3 regions of the Pseudoalteromonas sp. J010 genome follow, and region 3 is predicted to be linked to each of the others. Evidence: predicted binding sites of a transcription regulator. Region 3 holds the regulator's gene; each other region holds the start of a gene.
What was found. The regulator FliA, encoded in region 3, starts transcription of late flagellar genes. The targets are predictions, from matches to a motif close to CTAAAGNTNNNNNNNNNNNNGCCGATA.
Positions count from the first base shown of each region.

Region 1 (7,104 bases), on a different contig from region 3:
TAGGCTCACAAACGTCTCTCGATTCAGCTTATGTCACGAGTATTTTGCACCTAGACACTGTGACGACGTTAGTTGGCTCACTAAATGATGGGCTATTTTATCGAACATCGGCTGGAGATTGGTATCAATTAGATGCCTCCAACGGCCTGCCATACGGCTCCATTTTTTCGTTACATTTTGACAAACTCAATAAACTAATTTGGGTAAGTACGATGAAAGGTGTTTACAGGATGCCTGTGGCACAGTTTTCTCATGTGATAGAGAGTTTGCAAGTTGAGCAAGTAATAAGTCCGTTTGACAAGCAGCTTGATGGTAGGCCGAGTCAGTGCTGCTCTGGGCTTGGGCATGATGCGGTTGTGGAAACTGAATCTGCGATTTTTTATCCAAGTTTGCAAGGTGTGGTAGAGATCCCTAAAAATGTACAGCTATTCGGAGGGGGAGGATTACAGCCTCGTTTGGAATCGCTCACAACCCACGATAGAGTGTTTAGTGCTGATTCATTGAATCAGGTTATTTCACTCGATACGTCAGAAAGAGATTTGACGATTAACTATACGGCCATTGATTTCTATGCACCGCAAAGCATCGAGTTTAGATATATGCTTGAAGGGCATGATAATCAGTGGCGTGATGCGCAGTCTCGTCGAGAAGCAATTTATACTAATTTACCACCAGGAAACTTTACGTTTATTTTAGAAGCGAAACGTCAAGGGCAAGACTGGGAGCAAGCAAAAACACTGGCGTTACCGGTTACACTACCGCGTCGTTTTGATGAGACAATTTACTTTAGGCTATTTATTACATGTGCCTTTATCTTCATGTTTTATTTAATTTTCTGGGTGTTCAGAGCACAGGAAAGAAGAAAGCAGGCGGCGTTAGAAAGTCTCATCGCTGAGCGTACCACGGAGCTTAGAAAAGCGAATGAAAAACTCAATCAAGTGAATACACAGCTGAAGTTGGTGAGTCACTCTGATGAATTAACAGGGCTGCGAAGCCGCCGCTTCTTGTTTGATCAGCTACCAAAAGATGTAGAGCATTATCAACGTAATGCTCAGTCACTACAGGCGCAGAATAAAAGCCTAGTGTTGATGATTATGAACATTGATGACTTCAGTAAAATCAATGACTCCTACGGCCCAATTGGTGGTGATAGTTGCTTGCAGCAGTTGGCCACGTTACTTAATACTCGGACTCAAGGATCTGATTATGTTGTACGTTGGAGTGGAGATGAATTTTTATTGCTGCTGCGAGACTTCAGCAGGGATTATATTGAAGAGTATGTGAGTGACTTGTGTAAAGCAATTGCTGAGACAGAATATCGCTTACCTAACGGTAAAACCACTAATCTGACCGTGTCTATGGGGTGGTCGTACTATCCATTGCCGTTACTCGGCGGCAAAGTGATTGGTTGGGAATCATCGGTGAATCTGGCCGATATTGCCTTACATCAGGTTAAACAGCGTGGTGGTGATGGCGCTGCAACAATTATTTTTGATGAACAGCTTGATGCGTTCGAGTTTGAGCAAAGTGCAAATATCGAGTCACAATTACAGTTATTGCAAAGCAATGGACTGGCTGAAGTAAATGTGTGGATGAGATAACCCTTAACCCTTACGTTAAGGATGATTTACGCCTTTATTACTGCTTTTCTCGCCTCAAAATAGACCACTTAATTAAGGTAATTGGTATAAGATCAAAAAAGGCTTCTTGATAGAAGCCTTTTTTATTATCGCGTTAAATTTGTTTGCAATAGGCTATTAACGCATAAATTTGAGAAGTAGCCTCTGGCTGTTTATTTAAGCCAGTCGTTAATTTGTTGGGCAATACCCTCGCTACTCAGACCAAGCTCAGCGTGGATTTCAGCTTGTGAACCATGCTTAATGAACTCGTCAGGTAAACCAAGTAATTTAATTGGCTTCAAGTGTCCTTGAGCTGCCAAATACTCACTAACGGCCGAGCCTGCACCACCAGCAATAGCGTTATCTTCAAGCGTCACAAAACGTTCGTGAGTGACCACTAACTCCTCAATTAACTCAGTATCTAATGGCTTAACAAAGCGCATATCAACCAAAGTCGCGTTAAGCTGCTCAGCAACCACTGCAGCGCTCTCAAGTAACGTTCCAAAGCTTAAAATGGCAAGCTTTTCACCTGTTCTGACTAGTTTGCCTTTACCAATTTCTAGCTCGGTCATTTCAGTTGCAATTTCAGCACTGCCTGCACTTCCTCTTGGGTATCTGACCGCTGCTGGTTGATTAAGGCGGTGACCGGTATAGAGCATTTGACGGCATTCATTTAGGTCGCTTGGTGCCATGATCACCATATTTGGAATACAACGTAAAAAGCTGAGATCGTAAGCGCCTTGATGTGTTTCACCATCAGCGCCAACAACGCCAGCGCGATCAATTGCAAATAGTACAGGTAGATTCTGTAAAGCAACATCATGAATAAGCTGATCATACGCCCGTTGTAGGAAGCTTGAATAAATTGCCACAACTGGGTTTAAGTCTTCACATGCAAAGCCTGCTGCCAATGTAACTGCATGCTGTTCAGCAATAGCAACGTCAAAATACTGAGCTGGATATTCTTTTGAAAAACGGACCATACCTGAGCCTTCACGCATTGCAGGTGTGATTGCCATCAGTTTATTGTCTTGTGCTGCCATATCACATAGCCAATCACCAAATACCTTTGAGAAGGTCGGTGCGCTTGGTTTTGATTTAGGTAAGCTGTGTACGCTAGGGTCAAACTTAGGCACTGCATGATAACCGATAGGGTCGGCTTCTGCTGGTTTATAGCCTTTTCCTTTTTGGGTCTTAACGTGAAGTAGCTGAGGTCCTTTTAAGTTGCGCATATTGCGCAGCGTATCTACTAGGGTATCTACGTCATGCCCGTCAATTGGACCAATGTAGTTAAAACCTAACTCTTCAAAGAAGGTGCCTGGGATTATCATACCCTTCAGGTGCTCTTCCATACGACCTGCTAGCTCTTTGACCGGGGGGACGCCAGACAGCAGTTTTTTACTGCCTTCACGAATATTGGTATAAAAACTTCCAGATAGAATTTTAGCGAAATGGTTATTCAGTGCACCTACATTCTCGGAGATCGACATCTCGTTGTCATTGAGAATAACGAGCATGTCAGGGTTGACATCACCTGCGTGGTTCATGGCTTCAAATGCCATTCCTGCGGTCATCGCGCCATCACCAATTACAGCGACGGTTTTACGCCCAATCCCTTCTTTTTCGGCGGCAATCGCCATACCAAGTGCAGCAGAAATAGAGGTGCTTGAGTGACCAACGCTAAAAGTATCGTATTCACTTTCTTCCCGATACGGGAAAGGGTGTAACCCGTCTTTTTGACGAATAGTGTGCATCCTCTCTCTTCTACCTGTCAGTAGTTTATGAGGATATGCTTGATGACCTACATCCCACACCAATCTATCATTTGGTGTGTTATATACATAATGCAAGGCCACGGTAAGCTCTACAGTGCCTAGGCCAGATGCAAAATGACCGCTACTTTGAGAGACTGAGTTCAGCAAATATTCGCGAAGCTCATCACTAAAGGCGGTTAACTTGTGCTGGGGTAATTGACGAAGCTGACTTGGCTCGTCAATTAACGCGAGTAAAGGATACTTGCTACTATCAAGTTTCATGTTATTTATCAGAGTCCTAAGTGAATCTCAGCGTAAGTTCGTTACGCAGCTCACTTCATAATTATTAAAATGCTTTACTAACTGGTCATAATATTATGTTAGCCAGTTTTTACAAAGTACTTGTGAACATTTTCTTAGCTTGGCGTATACAGGTTATACGCACACTTAATGTTCTCGATCTATGATGTATTTTGCTAAATCGGCAAGCACTTCTGTATCACCATCGATCGTTTCTAGCGCGTTGAGCGCCTCATGTATTAACTGTTCGGCTTTTTCTTTGGCCTGCGTTAAACCAAGTAATGCTGGATAAGTCGATTTATTATGTTCTACATCTGAGCCTTGAGGTTTGCCAAGTACAGCCGTATCGCCTTCGACATCTAGGATGTCATCCCGCACTTGGAATGCAAGTCCAATGGCTTGACCGTAAGTTCGCATTGCTTGACGCGTTTCATCAGTGAGGCGCTCTGGTTGTGTGCACAACATACCTAATTCAATTGCGCAACTTAAAAGCGCACCTGTTTTGAGCTTATGTATACGCTCAAGCTCTGTGAGTGTTACGGTGCGGTCGGTTGCGGCAATGTCTAGCGCTTGACCGCCCACCATCCCTTGTAATCCTGAAGCTTTTGCTAGGGCACTTATCATCTGTAACTGGGACTGTGGGCTGACGGTAAAGTTTGGTGTACTTAGCAGCTCAAAAGCTAGCGTCTGTAGCGCATCGCCCGCTAATATTGCGGTAGCTTCATCAAATTGAATATGGCACGTAGGTCGACCGCGCCTTAGCTCATCATCATCCATCGCTGGTAAATCGTCATGTACCAAAGAATAGCTGTGAATACACTCTATGGCCGCAGCTGCGTTATCGAGATCTGCTGCTGCTGCACCAAAGAGTTCTCCGGTACAGTAGACTAGAAAAGGCCGTAAACGCTTGCCACCATTTTCTACGCTGTAGCGAGTTGCCGCTAAGACATTTTCTTCTGTGTCTAGCAGGTTATCAAAGCTGCGTAATAGCTTGGTTTCTACCCGCGTTTTAGCATGCTGTAGTTGTTCTTTTAATTTTGCTGACATTAGGCTTCGTTATCAAATGGCTGTAATTGCGCTTGCTCACCTTCGCCCATCAAAATTGCGACTTGTTGCTCAGCTTGCTGAAGTTTTTGGTTCGATGCTTTGGCAAGTTTTATTCCACGCTCAAATTGCTTGAGGGCTTGATCTAGCGCTAAACTGCCGTTTTCCATCTCTGCTACGATTTGTTCTAACTCTTGCATTGCTTCTTCAAAGCTTAAGTTATCAGGTTTTTTTACTGCCATATGTCACGTTGACTCGAAAAGTAAAAGTGACGCAATTTTAGGGGGATTGAGGGCTAAGGTCAAAAAATCCAGCGAGTTTTTGATAACGGAGCGTATCAGCTTTGCAAGATCTGCTATAAACTCGCATTTTAAACACTTTTTAATATAATAGTGTTAAGTTGTAGAAAAACTTGCCGATAACTCAAACAACAATAACTGCGTGATTTATCACAAATAACTTCCCTCGGAGGACATGTGGATTTAGCAACGGTAATAGGGATCCTGGGTGCCATAGGTCTGATTGTAATGTCTATGGTATTAAGTAGTGATGGCCAGATCGCTATGTTCTATAACACGCCGTCCGTCGTTATCGTATTTGGTGGTTCAATCTTCATTGTATTGTCTAACTTTACACTTGGACAATTTTTCGGGATTGGGAAAGTGGCCGGAAAGGCCTTCATGTTTAAAATTGAAACACCTGAAGAACTGATTGAAAAAGCGGTAGAACTTGCTGATTCAGCGCGTAAAGGCGGCTTTCTTGCGCTTGAAGAAGCTGAAATTCCAAATCAATTTATGCGCAAAGGCGTGGATATGCTCGTTGATGGTCATGATGCTGATGTTGTGAGAGCCACCTTGCAAAAAGACATTGCACTTACCTCATCTCGCCATGAACTTGGCGCTGGCCTGTTCAAATCGCTTGCCGATATAGCCCCTGCAATGGGGATGATAGGTACACTTATCGGCTTAGTAGCCATGTTATCAAATATGGATGACCCGAAAGCGATAGGGCCAGCGATGGCTGTTGCACTTTTAACAACGCTGTATGGTGCATTCTTAGCGAATGTAGTGGCTATTCCAATACAGGTAAAACTCGAATTACGTAAAGACGAAGAGGAGCGTAATCAACGGTTAATACTTGATGCTATCTTAGGCATTCAAGATGGCCAAAACCCTAAAGTTATCGAAGGCATTTTGAAAAACTATCTACCTGAGTCAAAACGTGGTTCAGAAGCTGAGGAATAATCATGTCTGATGAGAACGAATGTAAATGTCCCCCGCCAGGTTTGCCCGCTTGGATGGGAACATTTGCTGACTTGATGTCACTGCTCATGTGCTTCTTTGTATTACTGCTCGCCTTTTCCGAGATGGATGTACTCAAATTTAAACAAATTGCAGGCTCTATGAAGTTTGCATTCGGCGTGCAAAATAAAATTGAAGTCAAAGATATACCTAAAGGTACGAGTGTGATTGCAATGGAATTCACACCAGGAAAACCAGAGCCTACCCCAATTGAAACAATCCAGCAGCAAACCGTCGAAATGACACAACAAATGCTTGAGTTCCAAGCTGGAGACGAAGCGTCTGCGGGGGGAAGGCAGGAGCAGCGTGGTAATAAGCGCGGTGGTGAATCAGCCAGTACAGCGCAAGAAATGGCATCGACTCAAGCAATTGCTTCAGCAGAGCAAGAGCAGGTAAATGAGTTAGTCAAAAAAATAGCGCAGCAACTTGAAAAGCAAATCATGGACGGTGCTATCGAACTAGAGTCTTTAGGACAACAAATCATCATTCGCATTCAAGAGAATGGCTCTTTCCCTGCGGGTAGTGCATTTTTGCAGCCTAAATTTGAGCCTGTAATTGAAGAAATAGCAGAGCTGTTAAAGGATGTGCCAGGAGAGATCACGGTATCGGGTCACACTGACGATTTTAGGGTAACGAATGAGCTATACTCTAACAATTGGGATCTGTCAGCAACTCGGGCCGTAGCCGTGGCGACTGTAATGGAAAAAGTACGAGGCTTTGATAAAAATAGAATGTTAGTCGTAGGACATGCCGATACCAGACCGCTAGTACCGAATGATAGTGACCTCGATAGACGCCGCAATAGGCGCGTTGAAATCTCTATTTTACAGGGAAAACCAAAAGAGTCTGATCCCATTGGAGTGAGGGAAAATTAGTGAGAGTTTGTTGCCAAATTACAGGGAATTCGCTATTGTTCCTGCTGGTTCTACTTAAAGGAGAAATAGAATGATTCTAGTAAAAAAACCTCAAAACTTTAGACTCCCTGGCGATAATGGCGCAGGTGGTGATGAGAATTCTCGTCCATGGGGCTGGGGTTTCAGACCAACTCGCTAGTTAATAAAGCACATAAAACATAACAAGAGGGAG
Region 1 covers NZ_RDBW01000003.1:62,942-70,045, reverse strand. Annotated here, with positions in the region: gene EAG18_RS02835 (ligand-binding sensor domain-containing diguanylate cyclase) at 1-1,601, shown strand, start outside; gene dxs (1-deoxy-D-xylulose-5-phosphate synthase) at 1,793-3,655, opposite strand; gene ispA ((2E,6E)-farnesyl diphosphate synthase) at 3,821-4,720, opposite strand; gene xseB (exodeoxyribonuclease VII small subunit) at 4,720-4,959, opposite strand; gene pomA (flagellar motor protein PomA) at 5,194-5,961, shown strand; gene EAG18_RS02810 (flagellar motor protein MotB) at 5,964-6,893, shown strand.
Region 1: the regulator FliA is predicted to act here: its motif matches at 5,112-5,138, upstream of pomA (flagellar motor protein PomA).

Region 2 (7,104 bases), on a different contig from region 3:
ACCAATGAAGTCATCTTGTAACTTAGCAGTATCATACCAACCGATTTGACTTTGTTCTCTATGTGGAGTGTATAAGTACTGTAGCTGTGGTTCTAATGTCTGTACCCCTTGCTCGAAGAAAAACTCTGTACTGCGTTCAAAGTTAAGCTGGCCGTGCATACGGACACTTGGTAACGTCCGGCTGACAGACTCTGCATAGTCCGAATTGAGTTCTTTGATGTTCTGATCATAGCGAGTATGAAGTAAGCGAGCCTCTGAGGTAAAAGACCAAGCATAATCACTGCGAGAGAATGAGACTCTGGGCTCTAAATGTAGTCTTGACGCTTCAGTGATCGCTAATGAATCATTTTGAAAATAAGCAAATTCACCTTCAAAATCCCAATCAACGTTGGCAAATTCATAGCTTTCACGGGTACGAAAGCTAATTTGCGGTAACGTGGTATAGGACTCTCTGTGGTCGCCAAGGACTTCAAAGTCTTGCAGTTTAATGTCGACCAACCAGTCCTCGCCCAAGTAGCTAACACTACCAGTGCGATACAGTTGAGTGTCTGTTTCATTGGCGTATTCTGAGGTTAAGTCAGTCAGGTAGTTATCATCGCTGACATTGGTAATATCAACGAACGCACGCCAGTTATCGCTCAAGTAACTTTTTTGCTGCCAATGCACTAAGTATCGGTCATCTAGCTGTGGCTCTGAGTCATCTTTACTTAAATATTCAACAGCAACTTTACCTTGGTGTTGCTCAGTCAAATATCTGAACTCAGTGTTAAGCTGGAAGCCTTTATTGGCCATATATCGTGGCGTTAAGGTAGCATCGTAATTTGGTGCTAAGTTCAAGTAATAAGGAGTGATTAACTCCAAACCAAACTTATTTGAGCTAGAGATGGTTGGTGTGAGCAGCCCTGACTTGCGCCTACTGTCGATTGGAAAGGTAAAATAGGGGAGGTAAATCACCGGCGTGTCCAAAATTTTGAACACCGTATTATATGTTTCTCCCCAGCCATCCTCGCGAGAAAGCACGATACTACTTGCTTCTATTTTCCAAAAGGGATCATCGCTTGGACAGGTAGTGAAGCTAGAGTTATCGAGTGATATTTGATTTCCAGACGCGTGTAACTTTTCAGCACCACCACGACCTAGCTGCTCAGTAAGCTCATATTCAGCACCAAGCAAGCTGACCGTGTTAGCATTTAAATCAGCGAAGAGACCATTACTATGTACTTTGGTAAATTGGTCGCGATAAAGGAGCGGGCCTGAAGCACTTAGTAGCCCTTCTTTTTTATCAATCAGTGCACGTCTGGCTGCTAAGCTCATGGTTTCGGTATTAATAATGACATTGCCTGAAAACTCTGCGCTGTCAGCACCTTGTAGTTCCAAGTCATCAGCAACAATATCAATGGCGTTTTTGGGCAGCGAGGCTATTGGCTTCCAGCTTTCTGGCTGCATATAGTCTTTACATTGTGCCGCGACAATGTTCGTATTAGCAAAAGCAGTAGAGTGAATAGCAGACAATACAGCTAAGCCCAAAATTTTGCGCATTTAATAACCTATTAGCTGAGCATTTAATAATAAGCTCATCATGATAAATGAAAACTGTCGGAAATACAGTAGCATTTAAATATTTACAAGTAGAAGGTGTAATAGTTAATCCATGAGTAGTCAAAATCAGCGTGTAGAATTTATACAGCGAGCATTGCAAACCCATCAATTCAGCTGTGAACCCATTACCTCAGATGCTAGCTTTCGCCGCTATTACCGTGTAGCAAAAGGTACAGAAGCGTCATGGGTGCTGATGGAAAGTCCGGTGGATAAAGTGGATAACACCCCATTTGTAGCATTAAACAGTGTATTCACACAGCAAGGGCTAAATCTGCCAAGTATTATTGCACAGGATGAGCAGTGCGGTTTGGTATTGCTACAGGACTTGGGCTCTACTCACCTTGCTGACAGGCTAGATACACACACCCGATTGCATGACTATCAAGCGTTGCTAGATTTGCTACCAAATATTGCTCAGACGCCGACCAGTGAGTGGATGAAACCCTATGATGCTGACTTTATTGCCATGGAGCTGGAAATATTTCATGAGTGGCTGGTGACAAAGTGGCTAAAAAGTTCGCTGACAGAGCAGCAAGAAATACAATGGCAAAACGTCAAGTCAAGGTTGGTTGAGGTTATGCTCGAACAGCCACAAGTGACGATGCACCGAGACTTCCACAGTCGTAATGTTATTTTTCATCAGTCACAGTGGTATTTGATTGATTATCAAGATGCCGTGCAAGGGCCTGTTACATATGACAGTGTGTCTTTACTAAGAGACTGTTACACGCGATTGCCTACAGATGAGTTTGCAATGTTGCAGCGATATAGTTTTGATAAATTACATGCCGCAGGTCTGTTAGCCGATATGGATTTTAGTCGATATCAATATTACTTTGATCTTACTGGATTGCAGCGACACCTCAAGGCTGCGGGAATATTTACGCGGCTATTGCAACGAGATGGGAAAGGCGGGTATCTAGATAATATTTTGCCAACGCTCGATTATATTCTTGAAGCTGCTCAGAAGTATGATGAATTTCAGTGGCTTGCAAGCTGGATTAGGCATGACATAATGCCTAAAGCAAAAGTCAAACTTAGCGCCAAATAAAGCGAATATGAAAGCAATTATTTTATCAGCAGGTCGTGGTAAGCGGATGATGCCACTTACAGCGACACAGCCCAAACCGATGTTGAAAGTAGCGGGTAAGCCACTCATCGAACATCACATTGAACGACTAAAGTTAGCTGGTATCACCGAGGTTGTAATCAACCTTGCATGGCACGGTGAGGTGATTAAACACTACTTTGGTGATGGTAGCCACTTTGGGGTAAATATTACCTACAGTGATGAACCAGAAGGAGGGCTTGAGACCGCAGGAGGAATTATTCAAGCACTACCGTTACTGTGCCAGGATAGCGACCGCTTTGTGGTTATAAATGGCGATGTTTTTACCGATTATGATGTGCGCAGTCTTATACAGCTGCAACTTGGAAAAGCAGCCGCTGGACATTGTGAAGCACATATTGTGTTAGTGGAAAATCCAGCACATAACCCCAATGGTGACTTTTGTCTCGCTCACCAGCCTTTGAACCAAGAGCAATATACATTTTCTGGGATAGGTATCTACCATCAATGTTTTTTTGCTGGGCTAGAGCGTGGCTTTGTCAAGTTAGGGCCACTACTTCGCAGTGCACTTGCAGAGCATAGAGTGTCAACAGAACTGTATCTTGGTCAATGGGACGATATTGGTACTCCTGAGCGACTAAGCACAATAAATAAAAAGTTAGGATATAGCGATGTGGGGTAAATTATTAGGAACCATGTTTGGTTTTTTGTTTGGTCGGTGGTTGGGCGCGATTCTAGGCTTTTACCTCGGGCATTTGTTTGACAAAAGCTTACGTCAAGATTTTGATAAGGTCGGTGGTTTTCAGGGCTTTATTAAAGGAGATGAGCTGCACGAACGACAAGCTCTGTTCTTTTCAAGCTGTTTTGCTGTTATGGGGCATATTGCTAAGTCTAATGGCCGTGTCAGTGAAATTCATATTCAAGCCGCATCAGCATTTATGACCGAAATGGGGTTGCAAGGAGAAGACCGAAAAGAAGCGCAGCATGCTTTTACCGCAGGAAAGAGCAGTGACTTTTCAATCAAAGAAGCAGTAACAGATTTTAAAGAAGCGTTTGCTCGGCGCTATGATCTAAGGCAATTATTCTTAGAAATTCAAATCCAAATGGCATTTTGTGATGGTCATGTATCAGACGCTGAAAAAGCGTTACTAAAGCAAGTCAGCAAATATTTAGGTTTCGCTGAAACGCATTTTTTGTTTTTGCTAAAGCGTTACCAGGCTGAGTTTGAGTTTCGTCGTGCCCAACAAGCTGGAAAGTCACAGCAACAGCATCAGCATCATGGACACCAAGGAGCACCGCAACCGAGCGGGCTTACACGCTCAAAAGCCTTGGCTGTGCTTGGCTTAGGTGAAAGCGCAAGCGCGAGTGAAATTAAAAAGGCGTATCGCAAACTGATGTCACAACATCATCCGGATAAGTTGGTATCGCAGGGGCTGCCGACTCATATGATGGAAGTAGCTAAGCGGAAAAGCCAAGATATTCAGTCTGCCTACGAGTACCTTAAAAAAAGCTAAAGTATCCGTAAAAAACCGAGTAGTTCCTTGCGTAAGCGCTGGTGCTGGAGCGGATCGGTTTTTTCCCCAAATAGCTCTCTTTGGCGGTAATCTAGCTTACTATTTTTTCTTGCCCACCTTACTCTGTCAGCGGTGCTATCGACTACCATTGGGTTATCAAAGCTGTAGTAAATATCCAAAAGAGCGGGGCTTATCAAAGACAGGTTTGATGCTAGGTGCTTTTGTCGCATAGCATTAGGCAGCTGGGGGCTAACGACGGTGTAAGCATCAATACGAAGGTTGGGTAAGGTTGCTAAATGTTCTGCGAACACACCAGCACTATTGCCAAATGCAACAACGACAAGCTTCTCTGTTTGTGTCATTGATAACGTATTATAGAGCACTTCAAAACGACTGACTAACGCGGCTTTATAGTTGTCTAGGTTCATCTCTGAGACTGGCTCAACGGATTGCGGCTTTGGCTCAGCTTCTGGTGTTTCAATATCTTGATCTAAGAGACTTGCAGCATGGGACAAATCTGGTGGCGTGATAGTATACGTATCATATCCATCATCACTCAAGCGCTTAGCAAGGAAACTGATCCCGCTGTTATTAAGTGGCGGCATTTGCATATCAGGCAGGAAAATGACAATACCTGCCCGCATCGAAGCCATGTGCTCTTGATGAAAAACGTAAAACACTTCCTCTTCACTGTTTAGCTCCAGTAACCCCGCTGGTTCATAAAAACGCTGTGCATCTTGTTGAAAAAGCGCTGTTAGCGGTGCTGGGGCTATATGTTCGGCTGCGAAGCAACTTACTGATATTGAAATTAATAATGTAAAAAGTGCTCTGCTTAGCATAATACGTGTACATGATTTTCCATGGTTTAGTATCGGCCTACTTGGCAAAAGCTTTAGCAGTCGCCTTTATTTATGGTTTTAAGGTAAACTGCCGCACAGAGAAAATAAATGGAGAGTATGCGTGCAATACAAAGATAGCAAACGAGACTATCTCTTTATGTTTTTAAAAGGGGCAGGGATGGGGGCTGCTGATGTTGTACCCGGAGTATCAGGTGGCACTATTGCCTTTATCACTGGTATCTATGCGCGTTTTTTAAATGCAATAAAAAGTGTTAATTTGCAAGCATTAGGGTTGTTGCGCCGTGAAGGTATAAAAGCTACATGGCAATATATCGATGGTAGCTTTTTAGTCGCGGTGTTTTCAGGGCTACTTATCAGTGCAGCATCTTTGGCTAAAGTTATTACTTACTTGCTTGCGCACCACCAAATACTGGTATGGTCATTTTTCTTTGGCCTTATTGTCGCTTCTTTTATTTACGTAGCCAAACAGGTCTCGAGCTGGAACGGTAAAAATATTGCGGCCTGTGTAATTGGCGCTGTGGTTGCTTTTGTCATTACGTCATTGTCGCCAGCGGAAGCGCAAGCATCTCACTGGATGTTTTTTATTTCCGGTGCCATCGCCATTTGTGCAATGATTTTACCTGGAATTTCGGGTAGTTTTATCTTGTTATTGCTGGGCATGTATGGACATGTACTGAGTGCTGTAAATCAACTTGAAATAACACTCGTTGGCCTTTTTTTACTGGGATGTGTTGTTGGGTTGATGTCATTTTCGAGGCTGTTGAGTTGGTTATTAAGCCATTATCAACAAGTCACATTTTCGGTATTGGCAGGATTTTTACTCGGATCACTGAATTTACTATGGCCTTGGAAGCAAGTGCTGACCACGTATGTTAATTCTAGCGGTATTGAAAAGCCCTTGACGCAAGCAAATATTTTGCCGCAGCAATACAGTACGCTGTACGGGCAAGATCCAAATACTCTGGCCTGTGTGTTACTTGCCATTGCCGGACTTGCCCTGATTTTAGCAATTGAAAAACTGAGTGAAAAATATTAGCTCAGGCTATCGTTCTAAACCACCCAGTGACAGAAAGGCGCGGAGACTTTGCAAATGGCGCAACGTAAGTTACTGAGTGAATTTTGTTGACATCAAACACCACCAAAGAATTAAACTTGGGGGCGTAACTATGAGTTGGTGTGCCATCTGCTTCAAAAAACTGCAGTAGTCCACCCCAGTCGGGGTGCCAATTTTTGCTTAAGCTGAGGACGTAGGCATATACTCGTCCTTCGGCCTCTACAACGTCATTGTGGCGTGTTAAGTACTGACCTGCGATAAATCGAGTCGCTTGAGCTGAGGTACGCACGATTTGTTGTTCTGAGATATGTGAAAAGCAGGATTGCACCACCTCGCTATTTAAATCTTTATACAGACTTTGCAGCAACTCAGGGCTATGTGCATCGACTGAGTGACGGCCATACATAAAACCTACGCCACGCGACGCATAGTGATGAATGTCTTCAAGTAGCGCCTGTTGTTCTTGTGGCGTCAAGGCTAAAATATCGCTGTCTTTAACTGATTTGGCTGCACCATTGTGGAAAAGTGCCAGTTGATAGTCCAGCTCAGATAAGCATTGGTGTAATTGCTGTGCTGCTGTTTGTTCGAGAATGTTTTCAATTCGGGCAAATCCCTTCTCGCGCAAATCCTGCTGTAATCTTTGTTGTTGTTGCGTTGAAAGTTGGAGCATAAATTCCTGCCGCTGATGTATAGCCATTTAGTGTGTTCATGGCATGCCTTAGACTTCTGTCCAATGCTGATTATTTTTTACCTATGCTAAAGTGAGTTTGGTTGAAATGCCATCCCTCTGCATTCATCAATAGGCAAAAAAATGAAAATCAATGGATTACTTTTACTCTGTTGCGCATGGGTCATGTTGTTGATCCCGTATCCATCCTTGGCTGCTCAAGGCTCCTTAGATCTCACAAACTCTACTTTGGGTTTCGTCTGCATTGTGATTTTTGTCATGGCTTACACTTTGGTCATGCTGGAAGAAAAAATCCATATGCGAAAGTCTAAACCTGTGTT
Region 2 covers NZ_RDBW01000010.1:37,981-45,084, forward strand. Annotated here, with positions in the region: gene lptD (LPS assembly protein LptD) at 1-1,539, opposite strand, end outside; gene EAG18_RS06600 (phosphotransferase) at 1,652-2,650, shown strand; gene murU (N-acetylmuramate alpha-1-phosphate uridylyltransferase MurU) at 2,658-3,350, shown strand; gene djlA (co-chaperone DjlA) at 3,340-4,182, shown strand; gene EAG18_RS06615 (DUF3530 family protein) at 4,179-5,021, opposite strand; gene EAG18_RS06620 (DUF368 domain-containing protein) at 5,143-6,078, shown strand; gene EAG18_RS06625 (2OG-Fe(II) oxygenase family protein) at 6,080-6,766, opposite strand; gene nhaD (sodium:proton antiporter NhaD) at 6,908-7,104, shown strand, end outside.
Region 2: the regulator FliA is predicted to act here: its motif matches at 5,052-5,078, upstream of EAG18_RS06615 (DUF3530 family protein).

Region 3 (7,104 bases):
CTAGGTCGTGGCACAGAGATTTGAATTCTCCGAGCTGAATATCTCTACTCATTAAACGATCCCAAGTTGGCTTTATTTGTGCTAGTTCGTCGGCAAGGTTTTGTGCCAACGGTAAGCTCTCTTCGACAGCGTCCATCGTTTTGTTTGCAGCGCTCTCCGTCATTTCCATGACGTAGTTGAGGCGCTGTTTAGCGTCAGGAATGGCCTCCGTTGTGAGGTCTGCAAGGCGAGTATCCAGCTCAAAGTTTTTCAATGACTCATGTAACTGACGAGTAAGCTTGCCAACCTCTGSAAATAATTCGGATTGCTCTTTGTTAGCAGCCTCTAAAATCAGCTGATCCGCTTTTTCTTGTTCACCTTGCTCTAATAGCTCTACAAGTTGTTTAGCTTGCTCGAGTGTAATTTGAGGCGCAGCGTTTACAGACATAGGCCATTTCCCCTTGCTGTTAGCCTAAGCGCTCAAATACTTTTTCAAGCTTGGTTTTAAGTGTACCTGCCGTAAATGGTTTCACGATATAACCATTAACCCCAGCCTGTGCTGCAGCAACGATCTGCTCTTTTTTTGCTTCCGCGGTTACCATAAGCACAGGAATATGTTTCAACTTTGCATCAGCTCGTATTGCTCGCAATAAATCGATCCCTTGCATTCCTGGCATATTCCAATCAGTTACTACAAAGTCAAACTCCTGATTTTGTAGCATCGGAAGTGCTGTACTACCATCATCAGCTTCTTGAACATTTGTAAAGCCTAAATCTCTTAATAGGTTTTTGATTATTCTTCTCATAGTAGAGAAATCATCAACCACGAGAATCTTCATGTTCTTATCCAAAACTTCCTCCAGTGAGGTTCGAACCCAACTATTTTATGTACTCTAATTTATCCAGTCATTGATTTTAGCTTTTAGCTTTATCATTGCCTGACCGTGAATTTGACTTACTCGAGATTCACTGACATCTAAAATGGCGCCAATCTCTTTTAAATTCATTTCATCGTTATAATAAAGCGACAAAACCATGGCATCTCTTTCTGGTAATGATTTTATCGCATTTACTAAAGACTCGTTAAAACGTTCATTTTTAACGTTATTAAACGGTTTGTCTAGCGCAAAATCGCTATTTGCAGGGGTAATCACATCTTCGTCTACCCCAAGATCCTCAATGCCTATTACTTTGCTTGCATTTACATCATGTAAAATATGATGGTACTCATCTAGAGATATATCAAGTTTTTCAGCGATTTCAGTGTCTTTTGGTTCTCGACCAAGGAGAGATTCGAGCTCAGATATAGTCTCTGAAACCATTCGGCTATTTTTGTGGACAGATCGGGGAGCCCAATCTCCACGACGAATTTCGTCAAGCATCGCACCTCGAATACGTATGCCCGCGAAAGTTTCAAAACTGGCACCTTTACTGGCGTCAAAGTTTTTTGTTGCCTCAATTAACCCTATCATTCCTGATTGGATCAAATCATCAAGTTGCACGCTTGCCGGAAGTCGAGCGATTAGGTGACACGCCACTTTTTTGACAAGTGGAGCATGCCTTTCAACCACCTTATGAATATGGTCAGAAGTTTGATATCCCGCAGCTCTGTTGACCGGAGAAGCCATAATCACCCGTTTACAAGTTGTTCAATAAAAAATTCTAAATGACCAGAAGGCTGATGAGGAATTGGCCACTTAGCCGCTCTCGTAGCTAAGCCTTTAATAGCAACAGCTGCAGGAGAGCTTGGAAATAAATCAACGATAGCCCTTTGTCGACGTGATGACTTACGCATATTTTCATCAAACGGTACTGTCGCGACAAGCTCTAGAGCCACGTCAAGAAAACGATCGGTCACTTTTGATAGTTTAGCAAAAAGTTCCTGACCTTCACGCATGCTACGAACCATATTGGCCACTATTTTAAAGCGGTAAACTCCATGTTCTCGACTTAATACTTTAATTAATGCGTAGGCATCTGTAATGGATGTCGGTTCATCACACACTACCACGAGTACGTCTTGAGCGGCACGAGAAAAACTCAACACCATATCCGAAATTCCGGCTGCAGTGTCAACAATTAACACATCAAATTGTGTATTTAGTTCACTAAAAGCTCTTATTAACCCAGCATGCTCTGCTGGAGTGAGCTCAACCATATTCTGAGACCCTGACGTAGCTGGTACAATTTTTATACCTGCAGGCCCTTCAACTAGAATTTCATCTAGTTCACACTCTCCTGATAAGACATGTGATAAATTCTTTTCGACTCTTAGACCTAGCATCACATCACAGTTTGCCAAGCCTAAGTCCGCATCTAAAACAAGAACACGCTGTCCTTGCTGACCCATAGCAATAGCGGTATTGAGCGAAACATTGGTTTTTCCCACTCCCCCTTTGCCGCCGGTCACGGCTATGACTTTTACACCCTGGTTGCTACTTTGACTCATTCTACGCAGGCCACTTGCTTGATCTAAAACTGTGTTAATCATACATTCCTACTGACTCTGACGCTACAGGTACACGCCGAGAGTGCTGTGCTTTTATTCTTTTTAAATACAGTTGCTCAGCCTTTTTTACTAGCTTTTGAGCATTTGCTACACGAATGTCCTCTGGCACTCGCTGACCGTTGGTAAGATACCCTATTGGCAAGCGATTTTGAATCGCTATGCTAATAATCTCACCTAAACTTAGACTTTCATCAAGTTTTGTGAAAATACAGCCACTTAAATTTACTTTTTGGAAGTGTCTTACCGTTTCTTGCAACACGTTCATTTGTGATGTCGCACTTAACACTAAATAACTTCTAATATCAACTCTTGCGCTACGCATAAGTGTATTTAACTGTTCAGTTAAGCGCAAATCTCTTTGACTCATTCCTGCCGTGTCTATTAATACTAGACGCTTATTGCGTAAATGATAGAGCACTTCTGCAAGTTCATTTGCATCTTTTACTTGCTTAACTGGACAGCCGATGATTCTACCATAGGTTGCTAGTTGCTCGTAAGCGCCAATTCTGTAGGTATCTGTTGTAATAAGTGCAACTTTATCTGCACCGTATTTTTGGGCGCCCAATGCTGCAAGTTTTGCCACTGTCGTTGTCTTACCTACACCAGTCGGGCCAACCATTGCAAAAACGCCACCTTGACGCAAAATATCATTGTTGGTGGTGTGCATCTGATTTATGACCATATTTAGGAGTGCGCTCCACGCCTCTTTTCTTGATACATCATCTGGAATGAAGCATGCCATTTGTTCAGCAACTTCTTTATCAATCCCCATCCCCTCCAGACGGTCTACAAGACAAGCTCGTGTCGGATCGCGACGCGCCATTTCTTGTTTCATTAGCCCAGATACCTGATGCTCTAGCAGCTGGCGAATTGAGTTCATCTCTTCGCGCATTGCACTCATTTCATCTTTTTTGCTATGAACCTCAGTTAAATCATCACCAAAGCCATTATCGAGGTCATCAGATTCTCCCCACGGCTTCGATTGCTCTGTGGCTTCATCTTCAAAGTCAAAAGATTGACGATGAGTTTGTGGCGCTGACCTGTAAGTAGGCTTCGCCTCTGGTTGCATCTTGCGTTGGTTGCCTAGCATCTGTTCTGTGTCAATGCCTGACTGCGAGAACATAGAGGCAAGCTCTGGTGAGCGAGGACGTGGAGCTTGACGCTCCAAAAGCGCCTCTAAGCTGTCAGCTACCTGAGCCTGCTTAGCTGGTTGTGCTTGACGAGGCTCTGGTCGCACAAAACGCGTTTGTGTTTCTTTTGGTGCACTAGCTCGGCCAGTTGTAGGTTGTTGCACCGGTGCAGCTGTGCGGTCATTATCAATTGCAGCAACAATTTCAACACCATCAGCCAGCTTTTTGTTAGACATGATGACAGCATCTGCGCCAAGCTCTTCTTTAACTTCATTTAAAGCCGTACGCATATCTTTTGCAAAGAAACGTTTAATTTTCATGTTACAGCCCCTTTATCCTCTATTGTCCTACCGAGCTTACTATCTTGATTTGTCTCTCTTCAGGCACTTCTTGATACGACATCACTCGTAAACCTGGGATAGTGTGTTTAACAAACCTAGACAATACACTTCTTAACATACCTGAGGTTAATAAGATGGACGGCTCACCTAGCATTTCTTGGTTATGATGTGCTTCTTTTAATGACTCTTGAAGCCTCTCTGCCAAGCCAGGTTCTATGCCTGCCCCCTCATCACCTGCGTTCTGAAGTGACTGATGCAACATCTGTTCCAACTCAGGTGCCAATGTTATGACAGGGATTTCATCGTCTCCTCCAACAGCATCTTGTACGATTAATCTACGTAGGGAAATTCGCACTGCAGCGGTTAGTACATCAGGGTCTTGACTGCGAGGGCCATACTCGACAAGTGTTTGCACAATTGAGCGCATATCGCGAATAGCAACGCCTTCATTAAGTAAATTTTGTAATACCTTAACCACCGTAGTCAAAGGCAGGATATCGGGTACAAGGCCTTCAACTAAACGAGGGTGACTTTTAGCTAGCATGTCTAAAAGGTTTTGTACTTCTTCATGGCCAAGTAACAATGAAGCATTATTTGTAAGCAGCTGACTGATATGAGTGGCAACTACAGTTGCTGCATCAACAACTGTATAGCCAAGAGAGTGCGCCTCGTCCTTCTGATCTGGCTTAATCCATACAGCATCCAATCCAAATGCTGGGTCTTTGGTTTCTATGCCCTTAATTGGGCCAAATACTTGCCCTGGATTAATCGCCAATTCGTCACCATGTTTTAGCTCCCCAGTGCCAGAGCCCACTCCCATCAGAGTAATATTATAAGCATTAGGGTCTAATTCTAGGTTATCGCGAATATGTACTGGTGGTACTAAAAAGCCCAATTCTTGCGAGAGCTTCTTACGAACTCCTTTGATCCGACTTAACAACTCACCACCTTGTGCCTGATCAACTAGCGGGATCAAGCGGTAACCAACTTCTAGACCTATTACATCGACAGGTTGAACATCGTCCCAGCCAAGCTCTTTTTGCTCTTGCTGCTGCCCACCGTTTGCCGAAGAACCTTTCGCCGATTGTTCTGCCTTTTCAATTTCGGCTTTTTTCTTCTGCTGGCTGGTGTAGTAAGCGATGTAACCCAACAAAGCCCCTAAACCCAAAAAAGCAACGTGAGGCATGCCTGGAACCAGACCCATCGTAATTAAAATACCAGAAGCAATCGATAGTGATTTTTCATTACCAAGCTGACTCTTAAACTGATCGCCCATGTTGTGCGATTCATTTTGACGGGTAACAACTATCGCGGTACCAATAGACAATAATAATGAAGGGATTTGTGCGACCAGGCCGTCCCCGATAGTTAGCATGGTATACACTTCCATCGCACGACCAAAGCTTAAGTCATGTTGGATCATGCCAACAAAAAGACCACCAATAATATTAATTGCTAAGATCACTATGCCAGCAATCGCATCACCTTTAACAAACTTACTGGCACCATCCATCGAGCCATAAAAGTCAGCTTCACGTGTCACTTCATCACGGCGAGTTCTTGCTTCGTCGGCAGAAATAAACCCTGCATTAAGGTCAGCATCAATCGCCATTTGTTTACCAGGCATTGCGTCAAGTGTAAAACGTGCGGATACTTCAGAAATACGGCCTGCACCTTTGGTAATAACGACAAAATTAATGATGATGAGAATAAGGAATACAACCAGACCAACGGCATAGTTACCACCAATAACCACACTACCAAATGCCTCAATTACTTTACCTGCGGCATCACCACCATTGTGCCCTTCAAGAAGCACCACTCGGGTACTTGCAACATTTAATGCTAAGCGCATTATTGTGGCTATCAATAGTACTGCTGGAAACATACCAAACTCTAATGGCTTCATGGTGTAAACCGTCACCAGGAGCACCACCAGCGCGAGTGCTATGTTAAAAGAAAATAAAATATCGAGTAAAAAAGGTGGTAAAGGTAAAATAACCATACCCAACGCAGCTAATACCAACAGAGGTGTCCCCACCCCCTTAGCGTATTCTTTTTTATCTCGATTGAGTTGCTGTAAAACTGCTTTAAATTCCATAACTTAACACATGCAAAAATTTGACACAGATAAATCAATGCAATATGTATTCCAGCTTGAAATCAAGATTAACTAGTGCTTAAGTTCATTAGGTATTGGTAGGTTTTTGCTTAAGGCAGTTGGCCGTTTGCCTTTGCCTTTTTGAAAACGGTTAAGTTGAAAAACGTAAGCTAGCACTTGAGCAACTGCTGTAAATAATTGCTCTGGAATTTGATCTCCGATCTCTGTTGTATGATAAAGAGAACGAGTCAATGCTGGAGATTCAACGATGGGTACATCTCGGCCAATTGCAATCTTTCTTATCTGCATCGCCAATTCATCAACCCCTTTTGCCAGAACAATAGGCGCTCCAGCCCGCTCAGTATCGTATTTTAGCGCGACAGAATAGTGAGTTGGGTTTGTTACTACAACATCTGCATCTGGCACATCCTGCATCATCCGCCGCTGCGACATTTCTCTTTGAGTACGGCGGATCCGAGCTTTTATTTGCGGATCACCTTCGGCGTTCTTATATTCATCCTTCACCTCTTGTAAGGTCATTTTTAGTTGTTTGTGATGATTATAACTTTGGTAAGGGGCATCAATCGCGGAGATCACTATCATAGTGCAGCTCAGAGCTAAAAACATCCACGCGATAATCTCTAGCGCATGCTCAATACTTGAGGGGATCTGCTCTATACTCAAATGCAATATTTCATAAAAATATATTTTAATCAATAAGATAGCAAAGCCGGCAACGAGTACAAACTTTAGTATTGATTTTAACAACTCTATTGCAGCTTGAGGCCCAAGCATGCGTTTAATGCCTTTCATTGGTGACATTTTACTGGCTTTTGGTGCTGCTGCCTCCCATGAGAAATTAAACCCACCAAGCAACGTATTCCCCACTATTCCAGCAATAGCGATAATAAAAACGAACATAGCCATCGGAAAGAGTAATTCATCAGCAACATCTGCCCAAACCGCAAACATTTTTGTCGTATCGTACGTTTCATTGCGATTTAACGATAGCATCCGGCCCATCACGTTGTAGAGCGCTTTGCC
Region 3 covers NZ_RDBW01000013.1:31,428-38,531, forward strand. Annotated here, with positions in the region: gene EAG18_RS08720 (protein phosphatase CheZ) at 1-427, opposite strand, end outside; gene cheY (chemotaxis response regulator CheY) at 447-830, opposite strand; gene EAG18_RS08730 (RNA polymerase sigma factor FliA) at 873-1,607, opposite strand; gene EAG18_RS08735 (MinD/ParA family protein) at 1,610-2,470, opposite strand; gene flhF (flagellar biosynthesis protein FlhF) at 2,463-3,938, opposite strand; gene flhA (flagellar biosynthesis protein FlhA) at 3,958-6,060, opposite strand; gene flhB (flagellar biosynthesis protein FlhB) at 6,133-7,104, opposite strand, start outside.